2 regions of the Ruminiclostridium josui JCM 17888 genome follow, and region 2 is predicted to be linked to the other one. Evidence: riboswitches for the same ligand, from Rfam matches in the RefSeq annotation. Region 2 holds a riboswitch; the other holds the start of a gene.
The links. A riboswitch is a leader RNA that binds a small molecule or an ion and turns the genes downstream of it on or off. The one in region 2 is predicted to bind thiamine pyrophosphate.
Positions count from the first base shown of each region.

Region 1: linked by a shared signal. The riboswitch ahead of thiD (bifunctional hydroxymethylpyrimidine kinase/phosphomethylpyrimidine kinase) and the one ahead of thiT (energy-coupled thiamine transporter ThiT) in region 2 are both predicted to bind thiamine pyrophosphate.

Region 1 covers NZ_JAGE01000001.1:135,733-141,334, reverse strand. Annotated here, with positions in the region: gene feoB (ferrous iron transport protein B) at 1-1,442, shown strand, start outside; gene K412_RS0100650 (Fur family transcriptional regulator) at 1,632-2,072, shown strand; gene K412_RS0100645 (alpha/beta hydrolase family protein) at 2,209-3,804, shown strand; TPP riboswitch at 3,872-3,969, shown strand; TPP riboswitch at 4,046-4,144, shown strand; gene thiD (bifunctional hydroxymethylpyrimidine kinase/phosphomethylpyrimidine kinase) at 4,258-5,070, shown strand; gene thiC (phosphomethylpyrimidine synthase ThiC) at 5,067-5,602, shown strand, end outside.
Region 2 covers NZ_JAGE01000001.1:289,429-295,030, reverse strand. Annotated here, with positions in the region: partial or broken gene K412_RS0101415 (sporulation stage IV protein A) at 1-239, shown strand, start outside; gene thiT (energy-coupled thiamine transporter ThiT) at 340-873, opposite strand; TPP riboswitch at 970-1,080, opposite strand; gene uvrA (excinuclease ABC subunit UvrA) at 1,287-4,118, shown strand; gene K412_RS0101400 (DUF47 domain-containing protein) at 4,387-5,010, shown strand; gene K412_RS0101395 (inorganic phosphate transporter) at 5,003-5,602, shown strand, end outside.

The sequences.
Region 1 (5,602 bases), 150 kb from region 2:
AAGTAGATACGAAAGAACTGTCCAGACAATTAGGGGTGGAAGTTGTTGCTACTTCCGCACTCAAAGGCATTGGCATAAATGAAGTTAAGCAGAAGATAGACAGTGCCAGAGTAGGTATAAAAACGGAAGGTGTTCAAGAGCTTTTGAGCAATTATGACCTTAATGAAATAACAGAAGCAGAAGCATTGATGCTCTTGGAGGACGATGAAGTAATTTCACAAAGAAAGGGTATGCCCACTGCGGGTAAACGGGAAGAGATTTATAAAAATAGGCGGAAAAGAGTAGACAAAATTCTGGAAAGCGTTCTTTCTGATTCATATAACGGAGTAAGTTTGGGAACTACCATTGGAAGACTTTTGCTAAAGCCTATTACAGGTATACCTATGTTGTTGGCAATAATGGCAGGTATGTTCTGGTTCATAGGAGTTTTTGTAGCACAGACAGTTGTTGATTTTACAGAAGGAACATTAATGGAAGGATATTATAAACCTTTTATTGAATCAATTTTAAGTTTTATCCCTAAAAATTCATTTATCGGAAGTTTGTTGATAGGCGATTACGGATTGTTAACAATGACAGTAATCTATATATTAGGATTGCTGTTGCCTTTGACTATAGGATTTTACATGCTCATGTCAATTCTTGAGGACTCTGGTTTCTTGCCTAGAATTGCAGTACTTTCAGACAAGACCCTTTCAAAGGTTGGCCTTAACGGAAGGGCAATAATACCTCTTATATTAGGCTTCGGTTGTATAACCATGGCAACAATGACCACACGTCTTTTGGGCTCAAGAAGAGAGCGTGTAATTGCTACTTTTCTATTGGGACTGACCATTCCATGTTCTGCACAGTTTGGTGTAATTATAGGATTACTGACGCCTTTGGGAATGAAATATATAATAGCTTATACGGTATTATTGATTTTAATATTCGGTATTTCAGGAGTTCTAATGAATAAAATCCTGCCGGGGGAATCTACACAGTTATTTATAGACTTACCGCAAATAAGGTTGCCTCAGTTTAAGAATGTTATGAAAAAGACATTTGTAAAGGCAAAAGTCTTCCTTATAGAGGCTACACCAATATTTGCCCTTGGTGCGGTTCTAATAACGGTATTACAGTATACAGGATTGCTTGGAAGGATAGAAAGTGCCATATCACCTTTGACGGTTCAGTGGCTTAAACTGCCTGAACAGGCATCAGTAGTATTCATAATGGGAATTATTAGAAGAGACTTCGGAGCGGCAGGATTAAGTCACATGGTTTTGACTAATCCTCAAATGTTGGTGGCACTTATCACAATTACCCTATTTGTACCATGTGTAGCCTCGATTATTATGATATTTAAGGAGAGGTCAAAGTTGGAGGCAACTGCAATCTGGCTCGGCAGCTTTGCTATAGCATTTTTAGTAGGTGGAATTCTGGCTCAGATAATAGTCTGACAAGGAGGCTTAAATTATGTTAGTTGTGTGCAGCCAGTGTAATTATCGGTTTGAGTATAATTCAGATAAAAAAGAAAGTACAAAATGCCCTAGATGTGGTAAAATATTTATAGAAAAGCGGGGATGTGAAAATTGCAAAGGATGTTCATTGTGGAAAACCTGCAAAAATAGTTGAAGGAGGACTACCTTTTGAATACTGGCGATAGCGGCTTATTAAAAGAAAAATTGAAGGAATGCGGATATAAATTTACAGGGCAGAGAGCAGCAATCCTTGATACATTGGTTCAGTGTTCCGGACAACATGTAAGTACTGAGGAGCTGTTCAATCTAGTTAAAGCCAAGCATCCTGAAATTGGCCTTGCAACAGTGTACAGAACTATGATTTTGCTAGATAAGCTCAATCTTGTTCATAAGCTTGATTTTGATGACGGTTTTAGCAGATATGAGCTGGTTAAGCCCAATGAAGATCACAGACATCATCATCTTATTTGCAGTTCCTGCGGTTGTGTTTCAGAAGTTGAGGAAGACTTGTTAGATAATCTGGAAGAAGAGATTCTTAGAAAAAATGGCTTTTTGGTAAAAGACCACAGAGTACAGTTCTATGGATTATGTAAAAAATGCAGAGAATGAATTATATAATTATATTTAAAGAGGGCATAGTGGAAAATAAGTAATTATTTATCTGCTGTGCCTTTAAATTTATTCAAATTGATATAGTTTATAGTGTATAATTAAGTTTGAAATTACAATAAATGGAGGAGGAGCAATGAGGAATTTTATAAAGCTAATAAGCTTAATGCTGATAATTCTGATGCTGGGCGGAACAGTTGCGTATGCTGCCCAAGAGAACAGCCAGTTGGCTTCAGAGGATATATATGTACCTGTCAAGTTTATTTGTGAGACCTTGGGTGGACAGGTTTCCTGGGATGCTAAAAAGCAAATTACTACAATCAAGCTGGGTAGCAATGAATTAAAACTTTTTATTAACCGTTGTGATGCTATATTAAACGGAAAAACAAAGGTTTTAAAAGAAAAAGTTAAGGTTCAAGAAGGAAGAACAATTCTACCATTAAGTGTTTTGAATTCCCAGCTGGGGCTTAAGCTTACAGGCGATGATTATATTAAACTCATTTCGGCAAAGTTCATAGACTTGGTTAAAGCAGGAAAGACTGGAGATACATCAATTCTACTTAGCAAAAGTTTTTCAAAGTATGTGACAACAGAATTTCTAAATTCTACATTGGCTCCTGTATTTTCAGTTGTTGAGCCTGACGTTAAAACCATGACTATATCAAAAAACACTGTACATCAGAATGTTTTTATACCATTTACAGCTCAGCAGGCCAAATACAATTTTATATTCAGATTTGACTATAACGGAAAAATAGATGAATTTAATCAGGCAGCTGATTCGTCACAAATTACATATTCCAAACCTTCATACGATAATTCTGCAAACTATATCGAAAAAGAGGCAACAATAGGAGAGGGAGAATGGAAACTTCCCGGTACGCTGACAATCCCAAAGGGTAAAGGCCCGTTTCCGGCACTTATTCTGGTACATGGTTCAGGCCCTAATGACAGAGATGAAACTGTAGGACCACTAAAGCCGTTTAGAGATTTGGCTGTAGGTCTTGCAAGTCAAGGAGTGGCAGTTTTGAGATACGAAAAAAGAACTTTGGAATATGGCGTTAGAACGCAGCTATTACCGAAACTGACCATGGTGGAGGAATTTGAAGAGGACGCTTTTGCTGCTGCAAAGTATCTAAAATCAATAGATAGTATAGATGCTTCAAATATTACTGTACTGGGCCACAGTGAAGGTGGATATGATTTGCCGAGGATACTTGACAGAGACAAAACAGGTATATTCAAAGCCGGAATCATAATGAGCGGATGTTCCAGACCATTGTATGAACTTTTGCCGGAGCAATATAAATATCTTGCAGATTTGGGTATGGCAACTAAGGAGCAGGCTGAGGCTGCAAAGGAACAGGTTGCTTTGATACAGGACAAGAGTTTTAATCCGGAAAATCCTCCAAAAGGGTATAGCCTTGGTATGCCATATTACTTCTATGATATGAAAAACTATGATGTTATTGGAACAGCTAGGCAAATAGAAAAACCAATACTTGTGCTGCAGGGTGAAAGAGATTATCAGGTTAATCCCCAAACAGACTATGAGGGATGGAAAAAAGCTTTTGAAGGTAAATCAAATGCAGAATTCAAGTTTTATCCCAAACTAAATCATATGTATATGGAGGGAGAAGGACAATCCACTCCTGCTGAATATTATGTAAATGGAAATATTCCTCAATATGTTATAAATGATATTGCAGGATTTATAAAAAATAATACTTAACTTAACACAATTTGAAAAGGGAAATTAGTTCTTTACCCTTTTGTTATATTGTGATAAAATTCAATAGTACTAGTTGCGGGGGGACCATTTTGGTTGAGAAGGTAAAACCTGACCCTTGGAACCTGTCGGTTAACACCGGTGTAGGGAAGCAAAATATTATCAGAAAATTTTTAAAATAAATTTTGATAAAGTCGCTTACCTTACAAGGGTGAGCGTTTTTTTATTATTAAAATATAATAGTTGTGACTTGTGGGGGGACCAATTTTGGTTGAGAAGGTAAAACCTGACCCTTGGAACCTGTCGGTTAATACCGGTGTAGGGAAGCAAAGAAGATTATTTATGGTAAAGGTTTAAATGTGCTTTCCTGCTGGAGGGCACTTTTTATGTGTCTTTTACTTTGTCAAAGGTCAAGTGAATAAATACCCCTGTTATATTAAGGAGGTGTAGCAATTAATGAAAAAAGTATTGACTATTGCCGGGTCTGATTGCAGTGGAGGAGCAGGAGTTCAGGCAGATTTAAAAACTTTTGCTGCTAATGGTGTCTATGGAATGAGTGTTATTGTTTCAGTGGTAGCAGAGAATACCTGTAGAGTTATTGATATTCAGGATATAACCCCTGATATGATTAAAAAGCAGATGGATGCAGTTTTTGAGGACATAATACCTGATGCTGTAAAAATAGGTATGCTGTCAGGTAAGGAGTGTATGGAAGCGGTTGCTGAAAAATTGGAAAAGTATAAGCCTGTAAATGTGGTTATTGATCCTGTAATGATTGCAAAAGGCGGTCATGCATTAATGAAAGAAGACTCTTTGGAGTTTTTTATAAAAAGGTTGATACCTTTGGCAGGCATACTAACTCCAAATATTCCGGAGGCTGAGGCAATAACCGGAATAGAGATAACTACCGTAGAGGATATGAAAAAGGCGGCTCTTAGAATATATGAAATGGGTGCGGACAGTGTTCTTCTAAAAGGAGGACATTTGGACGGAGACGCATTAGACATACTTTTTGACGGAAAAGAATTTTACATATATTCAACAAAAAGAATCCAGACAAAAAATACTCACGGAACAGGGTGTACATTATCCTCTGCCATAGCCTCAAACCTTGCTTTGGGACTGTCCTTTCCAGCAGCGGTTGAAAAGGCAAAAGCATTTGTCACAATGGCAATTGAGCATTCACTTGAAATCGGAAAGGGGCATGGCCCCACAAATCATTTATATGGAGTTTATAAAAACGGATTGGATTATTGGAGGTTACTATGAATTACAAAACGCAGATGGAAGCGGCAAAAAAAGGTATTATTACAAATGAAATGAGGATTGTTGCTAAAAAGGAGTCAATGGACGAAAACAAGCTTCGTGAGCTTGTTGGTGAGGGTAAAATAGCCATTCCGGCAAATATAAACCACAAGTCCTTGAGCCCAGAGGGAATAGGTCAGGGGCTTAGAACAAAAATCAATGTAAACCTGGGTATATCAGGAGACTGTCCTGACTACACAAAAGAAATGGAAAAGGTTGATATGTCAATTAAATTTGGCGTTGAAGCCATAATGGACCTTAGTAATTACGGTAAGACAAACACTTTCCGCAAAGAGCTTATTAAGCGTTCTCCTGCCATGATAGGAACAGTTCCCATGTATGATGCAATAGGCTATCTTGAAAAGGACTTAATGGATATTAAGGCTTCGGACTTTTTGAAAGTTGTTGAGGCTCATGCTGCAGAAGGTGTGGACTTTATGACAATCCATGCAGGAATAAATAAACGTGCTGTTGAGTGCTTCAAACGCTCAAAGAG
Region 2 (5,602 bases):
TGGTTGGAACCGAAAAGCAGTCAGAAGAGTTGGTTTCATATTTGCTAAAAGAATTTGAAAACGATACCGGAAAGCTGTGGGAGTCAAACATATTTGGAAAGTCTCTCCATGAACTCGTAAATGAAGGCTTGCAGAACAAGCTTTTTAGAATGCCGGAGGATGCACAGCTCAAACTTCAGGAAACCTTGCAGAAAATAATAAATGAGGGCAGTGGCGGATTAATATGCATTATACTGTAGCTGTAGCTCACATTAAACATAAATAAAACATAAATAGCAAAAAAGATGATTCGGTAAAAAGGATCATCTTTTTTGCTATAGTATCAATTATTCAAACAGGCTAAAGGCTGCTCTGCCTGTTAATATATTTTCCTAATGGTTTATAAAGAGCACACAAAATAACAGATGTTATTATAAATTCAGGAACCATGTACTGAGCGTTATAAATAATAGAATAAAGGTAGATGTTCATTCCCTCAGGAGCATATGTATACCATAGAATAATACCGGAAAGAAAGTGAAATGCAAATCTGCCAATCATTGCCAAAGCAGTACTTGAAATTATGGCAAACAAATTTTTTTTAAATATTCCGGCAAGACCAAGGCAGCCATAAGCAAAAATATAGTCAAGAAATATACCAAGTGGATGATATGAAAATTTAGTTCCAAGAGCAAACTGCAGAAAACCGTAAACAAGACCTACAATAATACCTCGTTTTGTACCCCAACGAATTGCAAAAATAATTATAGGTACCATACTTCCCAGTGTTACAGAGCCACCATAGGGCATTTCATATTTAATAAAACTCAGAATCTGTGCAAGAGCAATTAAAACTCCTGCCTCCACCAATATTCGGTTAGACATTGTTTTCATAAATATATAATTCCTTCCTCAGTGTAATATGTTTTAGAACTCCTTATGCTTAAAAGATTAGCAAATAAAAAATGCCATACCTGATTGAAAACGCAGAGTATGACAAAACAAAATTCCTACGCTGGCATTACCCAGATCAGGTACATGGGTTTTAAGTAAAACATACTTATCTCAGCCGGATTATTTTCCAGCTCCCCTTTAATATTCAATTTTGACCAAAGAAATTATAACAGATAGTTAAAAAAGTAGCAACATAAAAATTCGGCTTATTATTATGAAAAATATTGACAAATATCGAACAAATGTTTGCATTTATTTTGGGATTTGATATAATAGTAAAAGCGGTATAATTCATTAAGGATATAATTAACCATAAAGTTAAAATATAACATTTGTAGAAAAAGGTGTATTGTATGATTAGAGATAATATTTTTATAAAAGGTGCACGTGAGCATAACCTAAAAAATGTTGATGTTGAAATACCAAGAGATAAATTTGTTGTCATAACCGGATTAAGCGGTTCAGGTAAGTCTTCTCTTGCTTTTGATACTATTTATGCTGAAGGCCAGAGAAGGTATGTTGAATCATTATCATCCTACGCAAGGCAGTTCCTAGGTCAGATGGACAAGCCAGATGTAGACTATATAGACGGGTTGTCTCCGGCAATATCAATTGACCAAAAGACAACCAGCAGAAACCCAAGATCTACTGTAGGAACAGTAACGGAAATTCACGATTACCTTAGACTTTTGTACTCAAGGATAGGAATTCCCCATTGTCCCAAGTGTGGCAAGGAGATTTCTCAGCAAACTGTTGACCAGATGGTAGATCAGATAATATTTTTTGAAGAAGGAACCAGAATACAGTTGCTTGCTCCTGTTGTAAGAGGTAGAAAAGGAGAATACCATAAGCTTATAGAGGATGCTAAAAAAGATGGTTTCGTGAGATTGCGTGTGGACGGGGAAATAGTAGACATAAATGATGAGATTAAATTAGATAAAAACAAAAAACATAATATTGAGATAGTTGTTGACAGACTTGTAGTCCGTGGTGATATTCGGAAAAGACTTACTGATTCATTGGAAACAGTACTTCGCTTAAGCGGGGGGATAGTAATTGTTGATGTAGTGGGGAAAGAAGATATACTGTTTAGCCAGAACTTTGCATGCAGCGATTGTGGAATTAGCATAGAAGAACTTGTACCAAGGATGTTTTCCTTCAACAATCCTTTTGGAGCATGCCAGACATGTACCGGCTTGGGAACTCTTCTGAAGGTAGACCCTGATCTTGTTATACCTGACAGATCCTTGTCACTTACAAATGGTGCAATTAATGTCACAGGCTGGAATATCGAGAGCGAGGATGCATATGCTAGGATGTTGTTCAACGCATTGGCGAAGCATTATAATTTTGATTTGGACACTCCGTTTAATAAGCTTCCAGGGAAAGTAGTAGATATAGTACTTTACGGGACAAAAGGCGAAAAAATAAAAGTAGATTACGAAAGAGAATACGGCAAAGGATCTTATATGGCTGAATTCGAAGGAATTATCAATTCTATTGAACGCCGTTACCACGAAACCCAGTCAGAAGGCATGAAACAGTATTATGAGCAGTTCATGAGCCATAATCTGTGTCCGGATTGTAAAGGTGCCAGATTAAAACCTGAAAGTCTTGCGGTTACAGTAGGAGGTAAAAATATACACGAAGTATCTTCCATGGCTGTAGCAGATATAAAAGATTTTTTTGACAATCTCGAGCTTAGTGAAAGAGATAAGATGGTAGCAAGCCAGATTTTAAAAGAGATTGAGGCAAGAATAGGCTTTCTTGTTGATGTTGGTCTAGACTATCTTACACTTTCAAGACCGGCTGGTACTTTATCCGGAGGTGAAGCACAGAGAATAAGGTTAGCCACTCAGATAGGCTCTGGCTTAATGGGAGTGCTTTATATTTTGGATGAGCCAAGTATCGGATTGCACCAAAGAGATAATGAAAAGCTTCTTAAAACCTTAGAGCGGCTTAGGAACCTTGGAAATACACTTATTGTTGTAGAACATGACGAAGATACCATGTATGCAGCAGATCATATCATTGACATGGGCCCCGGAGCTGGAATCCACGGCGGACATGTTGTTGCAGAGGGAAAACTGGAGGATATACTGAAATGTGAGGATTCCCTGACAGGACAATATTTAAGCGGACGTAAAAAAATAGAAGTTCCACAGGTTAGAAGAAAGCCAAATGGGAAATGGCTTGAAATTGTAGGTGCAAAGCAGAACAATTTAAAAAACATTAATGTAAAAATTCCACTTGGAGTGTTGACTTCTGTTACAGGTGTTTCTGGTTCAGGAAAAAGCACATTGATAAATGAGATTTTGTATAACAGCCTTGCCAGTCAGTTATACAGAGCTAAAACCAGACCGGGTAATCATGGAAAAATAAAAGGTATAAAAAATATTGATAAGGTTATAAATATTGACCAATCACCAATTGGAAGAACTCCAAGGTCAAATCCGGCAACCTATACAGGGGTATTCGATCTTATAAGGGAGGTATATGCTTCCACCAATGAAGCAAAAATGAAGGGATATAAAACTGGAAGATTCAGCTTTAATATAAAAGGTGGCAGGTGTGAAGCCTGCAGTGGAGATGGAATTATAAAGATTGAGATGCATTTTCTTCCTGATGTATATGTACCATGTGAGGTTTGTAAGGGGAAAAGGTATAACAGGGAGACACTTGAGGTTAAGTACAAAGGTAAAAGCATATCAGATGTACTTAATATGACAATAGAAGATGCCCTGGAATTTTTTAAGAATATTCCAAAAATACAGAGAAAATTGCAGACATTATATGATGTAGGATTGGGGTATGTGAAGGTTGGTCAACCTTCTACAACTTTGTCAGGAGGCGAAGCTCAGAGAGTAAAGCTTGCTACTGAGTTATCCAAGAGAAGTACGGGAAATACACTGTATATTTTGGACGAACCTACAACCGGTCTTCATGTAGCTGATGTCCACAGGTTGATAGATATCCTTCAAAGATTGGTAGATGCAGGTAATTCTATAGTAGTTATTGAACACAATCTTGATGTTATAAAAACTTCTGACTATATAATTGATCTTGGGCCTGAGGGCGGCGACAAAGGAGGTACCATTATTGCGCAGGGTACCCCCGAAGAAGTTGCAAAAGTAAAAGAATCATATACAGGACAATACCTTAGCAAAATTTTAGATAGTAAGTAATTTGAATTTACCTAAATATTTTCAAGGGCAAGTACTTTGACGCACTTGTCTTTGGAAATATTTTTTTATTATTACCCAAAAGAGAAGGCTTGTTTATAAAAAATAATATAATAAAAATATATAAATAAAAATTACATTATATATACAACTGTAGTAAATACTAAGAAGGTTTGTTAATTCTATGTTAACTTTGTTGTAAATAATTTTGCATTGCTATATAATTAAATAGTAAATATGTTATATTTTGTCGAAAGAAGGTAGTTTATAAATGTTTAGAATTACACCTAAGGAAGAGAAATTTTTTGACTATTTTATTGAGACATGTGAGATTATCTGCAAAGCAGCATCACTTCTTGAGGATTTAGCTACAAACTATGTTAATGTAAATGAAAAGATCTCAACTATTGAAGGTACTGAGCATGCATGCGATAGTAATGTCCATAAAATTTTAAATGAGCTTAACCAATCTTTTATTACCCCCATTGATCGTGAAGATATTTTTACAATAGCAAAAGAACTGGATAACATTACAGATGACATTGAAACTGCTGCACACAGATTTAGCATGTATAATGTCAAGACAGTAAAACCTGAAGCTGTTACCATGACAAAATTGATTGTCAGAGCAACAAGCGAGCTGAAAAATGTAATGATTGAAATGAAAAATATGAAGAAGAGTAAACAACTCCAGAATAAAATAATTGAAGTAAACAATGTTGAAGATGAAGCAGATACTATTTTTAGAGATGCAATGGCAAATCTGTTTATAACTGAGCATGATGCAGTAGAAGTTATAAAGTGGAAAGAAATATTTGAACTTCTTGAAAATACAATAGATGCTTGCGAAGATGTTGCGAATATAGTAGAAGGGGTTGTTATGAAAAATGCTTAGTGTTTCATTAGTCGTAGTTGTTGTACTGGCACTAGGATTTGATTTTATTAACGGATTCCACGATACCGCAAATTCTATCGCTACTTCAGTTTCAACAAGAGTTTTATCTCCTCGTACAGCAATATTGATGTCTGCAGTACTTAATTTTGTAGGTGCATTAATGAGCAGTAAGGTAGCACATACTATCACCAATGGTTTGGTTGATGGTAGCATGATTAAAGTGCAATATGTAATTATAGCAACTTTAATAGCTTCAATAATATGGGATTTAATTACATGGTATTTTGGTATACCCAGTAGTTCATCACATGCGTTGATAGGTGCTCTTGTAGGATCATCAATAGCGTATTCAGGCGGGTTAAGTATAGTAAAATGGCAAGGAGTACTGGACAAGGTTGTTATACCTTTAGTAACATCTCCGATAATAGGTTTTGTAATAGGCTTTGTATTTATGTCGTTTCTATACAAGATACTCCGTCCTTTTTCTCAAAGATTTGTAAACAAATGGTTCTCTAAATTGCAAATACTTTCAGCAGCATTTATGGCATATTCTCACGGAAATAATGATGCTCAGAAGTCTATGGGAATAATA